DNA from 3 places in the Nocardioides sp. QY071 genome. Region 1 is predicted to be linked to each of the others. Evidence: riboswitches for the same ligand, from Rfam matches in the RefSeq annotation. Region 1 holds a riboswitch; each other region holds the start of a gene.
The links. Region 1 has a riboswitch for cobalamin ahead of QI633_RS07360 (hypothetical protein). Riboswitches for the same ligand answer to the same signal wherever they lie in the genome.
Positions count from the first base shown of each region.

Region 2: another riboswitch for cobalamin. It lies ahead of QI633_RS09930 (nitrite reductase); the one in region 1 lies ahead of QI633_RS07360 (hypothetical protein).
Region 3: another riboswitch for cobalamin. It lies ahead of QI633_RS26490 (ABC transporter substrate-binding protein); the one in region 1 lies ahead of QI633_RS07360 (hypothetical protein).

Region 1 is NZ_CP124681.1:1,541,318-1,545,243, reverse strand. Features, by position in the region: gene QI633_RS07365 (hypothetical protein) at 1-444, opposite strand, end outside; gene QI633_RS07360 (hypothetical protein) at 444-1,916, opposite strand; cobalamin riboswitch at 1,995-2,124, opposite strand; gene QI633_RS07355 (hypothetical protein) at 2,543-2,812, opposite strand; gene gatB (Asp-tRNA(Asn)/Glu-tRNA(Gln) amidotransferase subunit GatB) at 2,865-3,926, opposite strand, start outside.
Region 2 is NZ_CP124681.1:2,065,549-2,069,474, forward strand. Features, by position in the region: gene cobJ (precorrin-3B C(17)-methyltransferase) at 1-729, opposite strand, end outside; gene QI633_RS09925 (precorrin-8X methylmutase) at 735-1,400, opposite strand; gene QI633_RS09930 (nitrite reductase) at 1,397-2,254, opposite strand; cobalamin riboswitch at 2,309-2,485, opposite strand; gene QI633_RS09935 (Nif3-like dinuclear metal center hexameric protein) at 2,505-3,626, shown strand; gene QI633_RS09940 (C4-type zinc ribbon domain-containing protein) at 3,623-3,926, shown strand, end outside.
Region 3 is NZ_CP124681.1:5,503,262-5,507,187, forward strand. Features, by position in the region: gene QI633_RS26480 (MFS transporter) at 1-730, opposite strand, end outside; gene QI633_RS26485 (superoxide dismutase) at 876-1,496, opposite strand; cobalamin riboswitch at 1,649-1,856, shown strand; gene QI633_RS26490 (ABC transporter substrate-binding protein) at 1,909-2,898, shown strand; gene QI633_RS26495 (iron chelate uptake ABC transporter family permease subunit) at 2,898-3,926, shown strand, end outside.

The DNA of each region.
Region 1 (3,926 bases):
CGGTGCGGCCTGGCCGCTGCCCTGGTGCCACGCGAAGGCGACGTATCCGCCGTCAGGGACCCGCAGACTGGCCACACCGCGGGCTGCGTACGTCCAGGTGCCCGACTTTCCGTCGGACCACCACAGGCTCCAGTAGGCGTCGGTCTCCGTGCAGTCGCCGTTGGACGGCTTGCTGTTGATCTTGCAGACGAAGCCGCTCATGCCGGCCGCCTGGCTGTACTCCAGCGTGTAGCCGGCGTCGGCGAAGTTGTTGGCGGCCGTGCCACCGTCGGCGTCGCAACCGGCGCTGATCCCAGCGCCGAGCTGGTTGGAGTCGACGACCACGGTGATGCCGGTGCTCCCGCCGCAGGCGGTGGCCGAGGCGGTCGCCTGCGGGAGCAGCACGACAGCAGCCGCGACGAGGATCGCCGCGGCCGCCGTGCGCACTGTGCTGCGGAAGGTCATCAGACGACCCGGGTGGTGGCCTTGCCCTTGCGGTCGGGGAACGCGCCGACCACCTTGACCTTGGCCTTGCCCTTCTTCTTGACCTTGATCTTGACCTTGGCGACGCCCTTGGCGTTGGCGGTGCCGGTGGCCTTCTTCTTGCCGATCTTGACGGTCACGGTCTCACCGGCGGCAAGGCCCTTGACCATGATGACGGCCTTCTTCTTCGCCTTGAGCTTCGCGGCGACCTTGACCTTGAGCTTCTTGGCGTCGAGGGCCGCCACCGTGGCAGTGGTGCTGCGGCCGAGGGCAGTGACGGTGACGGGGTATGACGCGACGCCGGCCGGGACGACGAACGGGGCGCTCGTGGTCGCGCCACCCTGGACCCGGGTGGAGGCGCCCGCCACGGTCACACAGCCGTTCTCACCGGGCGCGAGACCCGCGACCTGGAGGCTCGCGGTGCTGGCGACGTGGACGAACTTCGTCGTCACGGCCAGCGGACCGGAGGCCGCAGGAGCCGCCTGGAGCGCGACGATCGACTGCGCGGTGGCGAGGTACCAGTCGAAGCCGGCGGTGGCGGGGTCGACGCCGAGGTCCCGGCCCTCCTTGATCACCTCGTCGGTCGTCCCGACGGCGCCGGCCTCGGTCTTCAGCAGGACGTCGCAGGTGGTGCCGGCCACCTGGTGGCGGCGCAGCCACACAGCGGCACGCTCGCCCTCGGTGGTCGCACCGGCCAGCAGCAGGGCGTGTCCGGCGAGGCCGGTGGAGCTGGCGTTCTCCCCGAAGTTGTCGAACCCACCATCGGCCTTCTGCGCGGACTTCAGCCAGGTCACACCCCGCGCGATCGCGTTGTCGATCTTGACGCTCTCGCCCTTCAGCGGCAGGAGCGCGAAGAGCATGTCGGCGGTGTCGTCGGGGTCGGCGAAGCAGTCCGGCCCGACGTAATAGCCCCAGCCGCCGGACGCGCACTCGAAGTCGTCGATGAGCGAGTCGGTCGCCTTGGCGAGCTCGCTGCTGCCGGCCGCGTCCAGCGCCCGCACAGCGAGGCCCTGCGACCACGCGCCCGGAAATGCCTCGTCGAGCTTTCCAGTGGTGTTGTCGACTGCGGCCTCGAGCTTGGTCACCAGGTTGCCCGCCTTCGTGGCCGGGTCGACGTCGACCGCCCGGTAGAAGAGGTTCGCCTGCGCGATGCTGACGCCGCCGACGGCGTACGCGTCGACCTTGGCGTCGATCCCCGCCTTGATCGTGTCGAGCGTGGCCTGGTGACCGCCGATCTCGTCGAGCGCGAGCGCGTAGTCGATGGTCTTGGCGACGTCGCCGTGGAGCAGGCCGTCGGCGTCGAGCTCACCGGCGAGCCAGGTGGCCGCGGCGCTCTGGGCGACGGCGTCGGCGTGCGCGGCCGGAGCGGGCGCGACCGCCATCAGGCCGCCCGCGACGACGGCACCGCCGGCGACGGCCGCAACCGCCCGGCGTACGAACATGGAGGTGGACATGTGGTGCCTTCCCGCTGCAGCCGACGGGCGGGCCCAGGAAGTCCTGTGCCGCTGACCCGCTGCTCTCCGCGACAGCGTTGTGTCAGGACGCGCCATGACGGGTGCTCCGGCTCACCGCTCCCCCGACTGATCTCGCGGGGGCGGTCCACGGTTGCGGGTCAGCGCCGGGATTCGACCGGCTTCCCCCACCACGGGCGTGTTCTTGTGTGTCGCCCGAGTCTAGACCTCGACGCCGGGGTCCTCGTCATCGGGAAGGAGGGCGAGACCGAGGTCGCGGGCAGCGGATCGCAGCCGGCCGTCGAAGCTCGCGACCGCCGCGCCCGACTACTGGGCCGTCAGGAGGACGCAGCAGTCGGGGATCCGCAGCCCGGTCGCCACCCGTAGCCCAGCCAACCGCATCGAGGCGTCCGCCGGGAACGAGGGCTCCACGACTCCCATCGCTGTGAGGGCACCCACGAACTCCTCGAGCTACCCGGCCCTGGTGGGGCTGATCAGGATCTCGGCCCGGTTCACAGGCCCGATCACGAATGGCCTGTCGGCGTGAGTCTCCGGCAAGGCGGCTGCTGCCGCATGGTGAGCGTCGCGGACATCGAGTGCCGCGATCAGGACACTCGCGTCGAGTGCGATCACTCGGGCCAGCCCTCACGCACCTCGTCGAGATAACCGGGGCCGAACAGGCCGGTGAACGAACCAGCGAACTTTCGGATCGCTGCCCTGCGCTTCTCCGTCTCGACCTCCAGCTCGATCTCGATCGTGTGGAAACCGATCTCGACGAGATGGGCAAGGAGTCGGGCGGGACGGTCACGATCCTCGGGCCACCTCCGCGCAGCAGCCTCGAGCGCAGCCGCGACCGCATCGGTCTCGGTGATCGCGTGGCGCGGGCGGACGGTGGGCATGCGCCAAGTGTGACACCGGGAGCCCGGTGTCACACTTGGCGCACAACCGTCCTCAGGCGAGCTTCTCGAGGATCAGCTCACGCACCCGGGCGGCGTCGGCCTGACCGCGGGTCGCCTTCATGACCGCGCCGATGACCGCACCGGCCGCGGCATGGTTGCCGCCCCGGATCTTCTCGGCGATGTCGGGCTGGGCGGCCAGCGCCTCGTCGATGGCGGCGATCAGCGGGCCGTCGTCGGACACGAGCGCGAGGCCGCGCTTCTCGATGACCTCCGCGGCGGTGCCCTCACTGGCGATCAGGCCGTCGAAGACCTGACGGGCCAGCTTGTCGTTGATCGTCTTGGCGTCGACCAGCGCCTGCACCTCGGCGACCTGCTTCGGCGTGACGCCGACCTCGGCCAGCTCGACGCCGGCGTCGTTGGCGCGGCGCAGCAGCTCGGCGACCCACCACTTGCGTGCCGACTGAGGGGCGGTGCCCTCGGCGACGGTCGCCTCGATCAGGGGCAGCGCGCCGGCGGCCCACACGTCGCGCATCTCGAGGTCGGAGAACCCGTACTCCTCCTGCAGCCGGGCCCGCTTCTGGGTCGGGTTCTCGGGCAGCGTGCCACGCAGCTCCTCGACCCACTCGCGCGACGGCGCCACGGGCACCAGGTCGGGCTCGGGGAAGTAGCGGTAGTCCTCGGCGTCGGACTTCTCGCGACCCGACGACGTCGTACCGGTGTCCTCGTGGAAGTGCCGCGTCTCCTGCAGTACGGCGCCCCCGGCATCGAGGATGCCGGCGTGCCGCGACATCTCGAAGCGGACCGCACGCTCGACCGAGCGCAACGAGTTGACGTTCTTCGTCTCCGAGCGCGTCCCCAGCTTGTCGGCACCCTTCAGCGCGAGCGAGAGGTTCACGTCGGCGCGGATCGAGCCCTGGTCCATCCGGGCGTCGGAGACGCCGAGGGCCAGGATCAGGTCGCGGAGCTGGCCGACGTACGCGCGGGCCACGGCCGGCGCCTTCTCGGCCGGCACCAGGATCGGGCGGGTGACGATCTCGATGAGGGGGATGCCGGCGCGGTTGTAGTCGACCAGCGAGTAGTCCGCACCGTGGATCCGGCCGGTGGCGCCACCGAC
Region 2 (3,926 bases), 520 kb from region 1:
CGCCGAGTCGCCGGGGACCACGATGAGGGAGAAGTACGGCACCGAGTCGGCGTCGACGTCGGCGACCGGGAGCCAGCGCTCCTCGGGCTGGGAGGCGCGCTCGACGTACAGCGCACCCTCCAGCCGCCCGGCCTGGGCCAGTGCGGAGCGGACGGCGGGGAAGGTCCGGCCGAGCTTCATGATCACCGCGCCGTCGGTGTCGGCGAGGCGGCGGGCGAGCTCGGGCTCGGGGAGCGTGCCGGGCAGCACGGTGAGCACGTCGGTCTGCCGCACCAGCGGGGCCGGGACGGTCGCGGTCGCGGCGGCGAAGGCGGGGATGCCGGGGACGACCTCGACCGGGAAGCGGTCACGGAACCGGTCGACGAGATACATCGACGAGCCGTAGAACAGCGGGTCGCCCTCGGCGAGGAGGACGACATCGCGGCCGGCGTCGAGGTGCGCGGCGAGCCGGGCCTCGCACTCGTCGTAGAAGGCCGCCAGTGCGCCGACGTACCCGCCCGGGTGGTCGGTGGCCCCGGTGGTGACCGGGTAGCGCAGCTCCTCCTCGATCGCCCCCGCCGGGATCACGTCGGCCGCGATCCGGCGGGCGTGCGACTCCTTGCGGACCCCGGCGTGGAAGGCGACGACGGGGGCTGCGCCGATCAGCCGCTCGGCCTTGCGGGTGATCAGCTCGGGGTCGCCGGGGCCGATGCCGACGACGGAGAAGCGTCCGCTCGCCTGGGGCGTCACGGTGGTCACTCCGCCTCCTGGGCCAGTGCGTTGACCGCCGACGACGCCATCGCGGAGCCGCCGCGGCGGCCGCGGACGGTGACGAACGGGATGTCGATGCCGTGCTCGTCGGCGAACGACGCGAGCGCGTCCTTGGACTCGGCGGCGCCGATGAAGCCGACCGGGCAGCCGACGACCGCTGCGGGCCGCGGGCCGCCGGCGAGGACCATCTCGAGCAGGTGGAAGAGCGCGGTGGGGGCGTTGCCGATCGCGACGACCGCGCCGTCGAGGAGCGGCTCCCACAGGGAGACCGCGGCCGCCGTACGCGTCGTCGACCACGCCTTCGCGAGGTCCGGGACCCGCTCGTCGGTGAGGAAGCAGTGCACCGGGTTGTCGGCCGGGAGCCGTCCGGCGGTGATGCCCATGGCGACCATCCGGGCGTCGCACAGGATCGGCGCGCCCGCGTCCAGCGCCGCGCGGGCGGCCTGGACGAGGCGCGGGTGGATGACCAGGTCCTGGACGAGGTCGGTCTGCCCGCTGCCGTGGATCATCCGCACGGCGACCTTCTCGGCCTCGGCCGGGACCCGGGACAGGTCCGACTCGCGGCGGATGGTCGCGAAGGAGTCGACGTAGATCGCCGGTCCGTCAGCGATGTAGTCGTACCGGCGCGGGGGAGCGGTGAGCTCGGTCATCGGTTCTCCTCGGGGATGAGCACGCCGTGCCACGGCGTCACGATCACGGTCGGTGCGGTCCAGGCCGCGATGGTGGTCGGGACCAGCCCGTCGTCGGGTACGGCGAGGTGCCGGCCGCCGGCGACCGGGCCGAGGGGGAGCGGCCCGGTCGCGACGGCGGCGCCCGGCGCGGGCGGAGCCGCGGGGGCGAGGGGAAGGTCGAGCTCGGGGACGTGCCAGGGTGCGTCGGGCCCGGTGCCGCGGGCGGCCAGGAACGCCCTCGCGAGCGCGGCGAGCGCGGTGGGGGCATCGGTCAGCGCGACCACCTCGCCCCACTGCTCGCCCACCCGGAGCTGCGCCGTGCGGTCGTCGAGCGCCACCAGGCCCAGGTCGAGGTGCTTGTCGGCGAGGTCGCCGCGGCCGTCGTCGAGGGTGAACAGGAACCGGCCGGGCAGCCCGGCCAGGTCGGCGTCGGCGAGCAGCAGCGCGTCGAGCGCGGCGAGCACCGGCCGCAGGTCGGCCCGCCCGCCGGCCAGGCCGGTCTGCGGCGAGACCAGCACGTTGCGGACCCGGTCGTGCGTGCGCGAGGGCAGCAGTCCGGTGGCCTCCAGCGCGGCCAGGGCCTCGTCCGCCAGCACCCCGGCGGGGGTCAGGGGCATGGCGCGGACCTGCAGGTTGGCCCGGCCGGTGACGCGGACCCGCCCGTCGCCGTACTGCTCGGCGACCTCGGCCAGCGCCCGCAGCGCGGCGAGCGGCACCCGCCCGCCGGGGACCCGGATCCGCACCAGGCCGCCGTCGTCGGCAGGCCAGGGGTGCACGACGCCCGGACACCGGTCGGGTCGGCTCCGCGCGATCCCAGCTCGAGGCTGCGCCATGGGTGGTCCTTCGAGGCCGGGGCTCCTCGCGATCGCCCCTCATCGACCTCGCGACGGGTGGCCGCAAGGGCCAGCAGGTCTTCGGACTCGGGATCGCCCGGTTCGGAGCGTCTTCCCAGACCCCGGAGGGTCCAGTGACATCAATGCTCCGGCCGTCACCCATACCGCTGCGCGTCAGTCCCGGACTCTCACCGGGTTCCCTTCGCTGGCACCGGCACCATAGCAAGAACCGGTCGGTAGCCTGACCGCCATGCCCTCCCTCAAGGACGTCGTCGACCTGGTCCACGGCTGGTACCCGCCCGCGACCGCCGACAGCTGGGACGCCGTCGGGCTCGTCTACGGCGACCCCGAGCAGCCCGTGAAGAAGGTGCTGCTGGCCGTCGACCCCACCCCGGAGGTCGCGGCGGAGGCCGCGGAGTGGAAGGCGGACCTGCTGCTCGTGCACCACCCGCTCTTCCTCAAGGGCGTCCACGGCGTCGCGGCGACCACGCCCAAGGGCCGGACCCTGCACACGCTGGCGAAGGCCGACTGCGCGCTGCTCACCGCCCACACCAATGCCGACCAGGCCGTCGGCGGCGTGTCCGAGGCGCTCGCCGTCGCGCTCGGCCTCAAGGACCTCAGCCCGATCGTCCCGGCGCCGAGCGAGCCGCTCGACAAGCTCACCGTCTTCGTCCCCGCCGACGCCGCCGCCCCCGTCCGGGCCGCGGTCGCCGAGGCCGGGGCCGGCCGGATCGGCGACTACGACTTCGCCTCCTTCACCAGCGCGCCCGGCGAGGGCCGGTTCCGCCCGCTCGACGGTGCGAACCCCATGATCGGCACCGTCGGCGAGCTGGAGACCGTCGAGGAGGTCCGGATCGAGGTGGTCCTGCCACGGGACCGGCGCGCCGACGTCGTCCGCGCGATGCTGGGCGCACACCCCTACGAGGAGCCGGCGTACGACGTCGTCGAGGTCGCCGACCCGCAGCTGGTCGACGTCGGGACAGGCCGGATCGGCAGCGTCGAGCCGACCACCCTGGCCGGCTTCGCCGAGGCGGTCGCGGCCGCACTGCCGCCCACCGAGCACGGCGTCCGGGTGGCCGGTGACCCCGAGCGCCCGGTACGGCGGGTCGCCGTGTGCGGGGGCGCCGGCGACTTCCTGCTCGACCGGCTCGCGACGTCCGACGCCGACGTCTACGTGACCAGCGACCTGCGCCACCACCCGGCCGCGGAGTTCCTCGAGAAGGGCGGTCCGGCGCTGGTCGACGTGGCCCACTGGGCGGCCGAGTGGACCTGGCTCCCGGTCGTCGACCAGCTGCTCCACGAAGCGCTGGGCGACGCGGTCGAGACCCGGGTGAGTGCGATCTGCACCGATCCTTGGACAATGCACCTGTGAACGCCGATCCCGCCGCCCAGCTCCGCCTGCTCGACCTGCAGGCTCTCGACTCCCAGGTCGACCAGCTGCGCCACCAGCGCAACAACCCGGCCGAGGCCGCGGAGATCAAGGACCTGCTCGGCAAGAGGGTCGACGTCGACGGCCGGCTGCGCGACCAGCGCATCGTCGTCGACGACCTCGCCGTCGCCCAGGCCAAGGCCGATGCCGACGTCGAGCAGGTCAAGGCCCGGCGCACCCGCGACCGTGAGCGGATGGACTCCGGCGCCATCGCCGACGCCAAGGCGCTGGAGCGGATGCAGC
Region 3 (3,926 bases), 1.6 Mb from region 1:
TCTGCGCGAACCAGCCGAAGATCGCGTACGCCTGCAGCGACTGCAGGCCGAACGCGCCCGCCATCGCCCACCCGAGCCGGGTGCGGGCGATGGCGCCGACCCCGAGCGAGCGGGTACGACGCCCCTCGTGGAGGTCGTGCCGGATCAGCCCGATCCACGGCAGCACCGCGATCCCCGCCGTCACCGACCACGCGACCAGGCCACGGGTGTAGTCGACCTGGTCACCGCTGCCGGACGCGATCGGCACGCTGAGCGCCGACGACGCCGTGAGCCCGACCGCCATCGACGTCGTGTAGACCGCCGTGACCTGCCCGACGCGGGCGGGGAAGTGCAGCTTCACCAGCGACGGCATCAGGACGTTGGCGGTGGCGGCGCCGGCGAGCGCGGTGAAGGAGAGGACGAGGAACAGCCAGCCCTGGTGGACGTGCCCGCGGGCCCACAGGCACCCGGTGAGCAGCAGCAGGCCGATCAGGGCGACCCGGTGCAGCCCGATCCAGGACGCCAGCCTCGGTGCGGCCCCGCCGACCACGGCGAAGCAGATCACCGGCAGCGTGGTGAGGATCCCGGCCTCCGTGCTGCCGAGTGGGACGCCGGCCCGGATCTCCTCGAGCAGCGGGCCGACGCTGGACGCGGCCGGACGCAGGTTGAACGCGAGGACCACGATCCCGAGGACGACGAGCAGGCGCTGGAGGCGGCTGTCCTGGGCGGCGTCGGCGGAGGTGGCTGTCACGGAGTCATGGAACACCAGGCGTCGGATGTCCATTCCGGCGGGTTCACCTGCCGTACGTCGCCCGCCGCACCAGCACCTCGAACCGGACCGCGGTCGGCGCCGCCCCCTCCGTTGGTCGGTGGGCCCCGGCGTCCCTCAGCCCGCATCAGGCGATCAGTCCGGGGGTCTGGGCGACCGCGGCCTCGAAGCGGCGCTGCACGTCGGCCCAGTTGACGATGTTCCACCACTGCTGGACGAAGGTGGCCTTGTCGTTGCGGTACTGCAGGTAGTAGGTGTGCTCCCACATGTCGAGCATGAGCAGCGGGACCATGCAGATCGGCACGTTCCCCTGGTGGTCGAAGTGCTGGATGATGTAGGGCCGCTGGGCCAGCGTGTCCCAAGTGAGGACCGACCAGCCGGAGCCCTGGACGCCCAGCGCGTTGGCCTGGAAGTGGGCGCGGAACCTGTCGAAGCCACCGAAGTGCTCCTCGATCGCCTGCGCCAGCTCGCCGGTCGGCTTGTCGCCGCCGTCGGGTGACATGTTGGGCCAGAACACGGAGTGGTTGACGTGGCCGCCGAGGTGGAACGCCAGGTTCTTCTCGAGCGTCGAGAGGCTGCCGAAGGACTCCTGCTCGCGTGCCTCCGCGAGCTGCTCGACGGCGGTGTTGATGCCGGTGACGTAGGCGTTGTGGTGCTTGCCGTGGTGCAGCTCCATGATCTCGCCCGAGATGTAGGGCTCCAGGGCGGCGTAGTCGTAGGGCAGGTCGGGCAGCGCATAGACGGACATGTCGCAAGCCTTTCGCTATTGCAAGTTATTTGCAACAATCGGACCGGGACTTGCTACCCCTGCGGGGCGTCCCCCACCACTCGCCCGGGCGGGCACGAGGTGGGGGCGCCCCGCGTCCGTCCAGAACCCCCGGAGCGGCCGGGAGCGCCCGTGCTAGCGTCCGCCCTGCCAGTCGTGCTCACGAGCATCGTGAGTCAGGGAACCCGGTGGAAGTCCGGGACTGACGCGCAGCGGTGAGGGTGACGGGCGGGGCAGCACGCCACTGGCGACGCACGGCAGACACTCGGCCGGCGTTGCTGGGAAGGCGCTCCGTCCGGTCGATCCCGAGTCCGAAGACCTGCTGGCCGTGGATCCTCCAGGGTCCGCGTCACCCACCCACACAGGCTTCGCGCAAGAGCCTCGGACCGAAAGAGTGACCGTGACGTTCCGTCGTACCCGCTTCCTGGCTGCCCTCGCCGCACTCCCCCTGCTCATCACCGCCTGTGCCGGCGCCCCCGAGGCACGGGAGAGGATCGCCACCGCCGCCGGCTTCCCCGTCGAGGCGAGCGGTTGCGGCTTCACTGCCACCGTCGCCGCGCCGCCCGAGCGCGCGGTCACCATGAACCAGGGCGCCACCGAGGTGATGCTGGCGCTCGACCTGTCCGACCGGATGGTGGGGACGGCGTACCTCGACGACGCGGTGCCGGAGAAGTGGCAGGAGACGTACGACGCGGTGCCGGTGCTGTCGAAGGAGTACCCCGACCACGAGACGCTGCTCGCCGCGAAGCCCGACTTCGTCTACGGCTCCTACGCCAGCGCGTTCGCCGCCGAGTCGGCCGGGACGCAGGACGAGCTCGCGGACCTCGGGATCGGCTCCTTCCTGTCCCTGTTCGGCTGCGGCGAGAACCGGCCGAGCGCCGACGTCTCGTTCGACTCGGTCTGGGACGAGATCGAGACGGTCGCCGACGTCTTCGGCGTTCCCGAGCGGGCCGCCGCCCTCGAGAGGGAGCAGCAGGGACAGCTCGACGAGCTGGCCGCGACGAAGCCGGGCGCCGGCCTGGACGTGTTCTGGTACGACTCCGGCGACAAGACGGCGTTCGCCGGCACCGGCGACGGCGGCCCACAGCTGATCCTCGATGCCGTCGGCGCGACCAACGTCTTCGCCGACGTCGAGGGCGGCTGGGCCGACGTCAGCTGGGAGGAGGTCGTCGCGGCCGACCCCGACGTGATCGTGGTGGCCGACGCGGGCTGGTCGAGCGCCGAGGAGAAGATCGCGCTGCTCGAGAAGGACCCGGTGCTCAAGAGCCTGCGGGCCGTCCAGGCGGAGGCGTACGTCGTGCTGCCCTTCTCCGAGACCACGCCCGGCGTCCGGCTCGCCGACGGTGCGGTGTCGGTCGGCACGCAGCTCGCCGAGCTCGGCTGATGCTGCGGCCGGTCCGTCCCGCGCGGAGCCGGCCGGGCGCCGGCCTCGTGGTGGGCACCGCGCTGGCCGCGCTGCTCGCGGTGTCCGTCGTCGTCGCCGTCGGCATCGGCTCGGTCCACGTCCCATCCGGCGACGTCGTCGACGTCGTGCTCGCTCGGCTGGGGCTCCCGGTGGACGGCGTGACGGTGATCGATGACCGGATCGTGTGGCAGCTGCGCCTGCCCCGGGTCGTCGGCGCCGCCGCCACCGGGGCCGGGCTCGCGATCGCCGGCGCGGTGCTCCAGTCACTGACCCGCAACGACCTGGCCGACCCGTACCTGCTGGGCATCTCCGGCGGCGCGACGGTCGGCGCGGTCAGCGTGATCGTGCTCGGCGTGAGCGTGGCCGGACTGGCAGGAGGTGCCGCGCTCGGCGCCGGCGCCTTCGTCGGCGCCCTGCTGGCACTGGCGCTGGTGCTCGTGCTGGCGACCGGCCGCACGGGCGACCTGCCGCCCCCACGCACCGTGCTGGCCGGTGTCGCGATCGGGCAGATCTGCGCGGCGTACACGTCCTTCGTCGTGATGGTCAGCGGCGACCACGACTCCGCCCGCCGCGTGCTCGCCTGGACGATGGGCTCACTCGCCGGCGTCCGCTGGCAGAGCGCGACCCTCCTGCTCGTGGTCGCCGTCCTCGCGCTGGTCGCGATCCTCGCTTGCTCCTCGGACCTGGACGCCTTCGCGTTCGGCGACGCCGCGGCATCGTCGCTGGGTGTCTCGGTGCGGCGCGCGCGCTGGCTGCTGATGGTCGGTACCGCGCTGCTGACCGCCTGCCTGGTGGCCCACACGGGTGCGATCGGCTTCGTGGGACTGGTCGTCCCGCACGTCGTACGGCTGGTCGTGGGGCCGCTGCACCGCCGGCTGCTGCCGCTCAGCGCGCTCGCGGGTGCCGTGCTCCTGATCTGGGCAGACACCGCGGCCCGCTCACTGCTCGACGGCCAGGAGATCCCGATCGGCGTGGTGACGGCGGTCCTCGGCGCACCACTGTTCGCC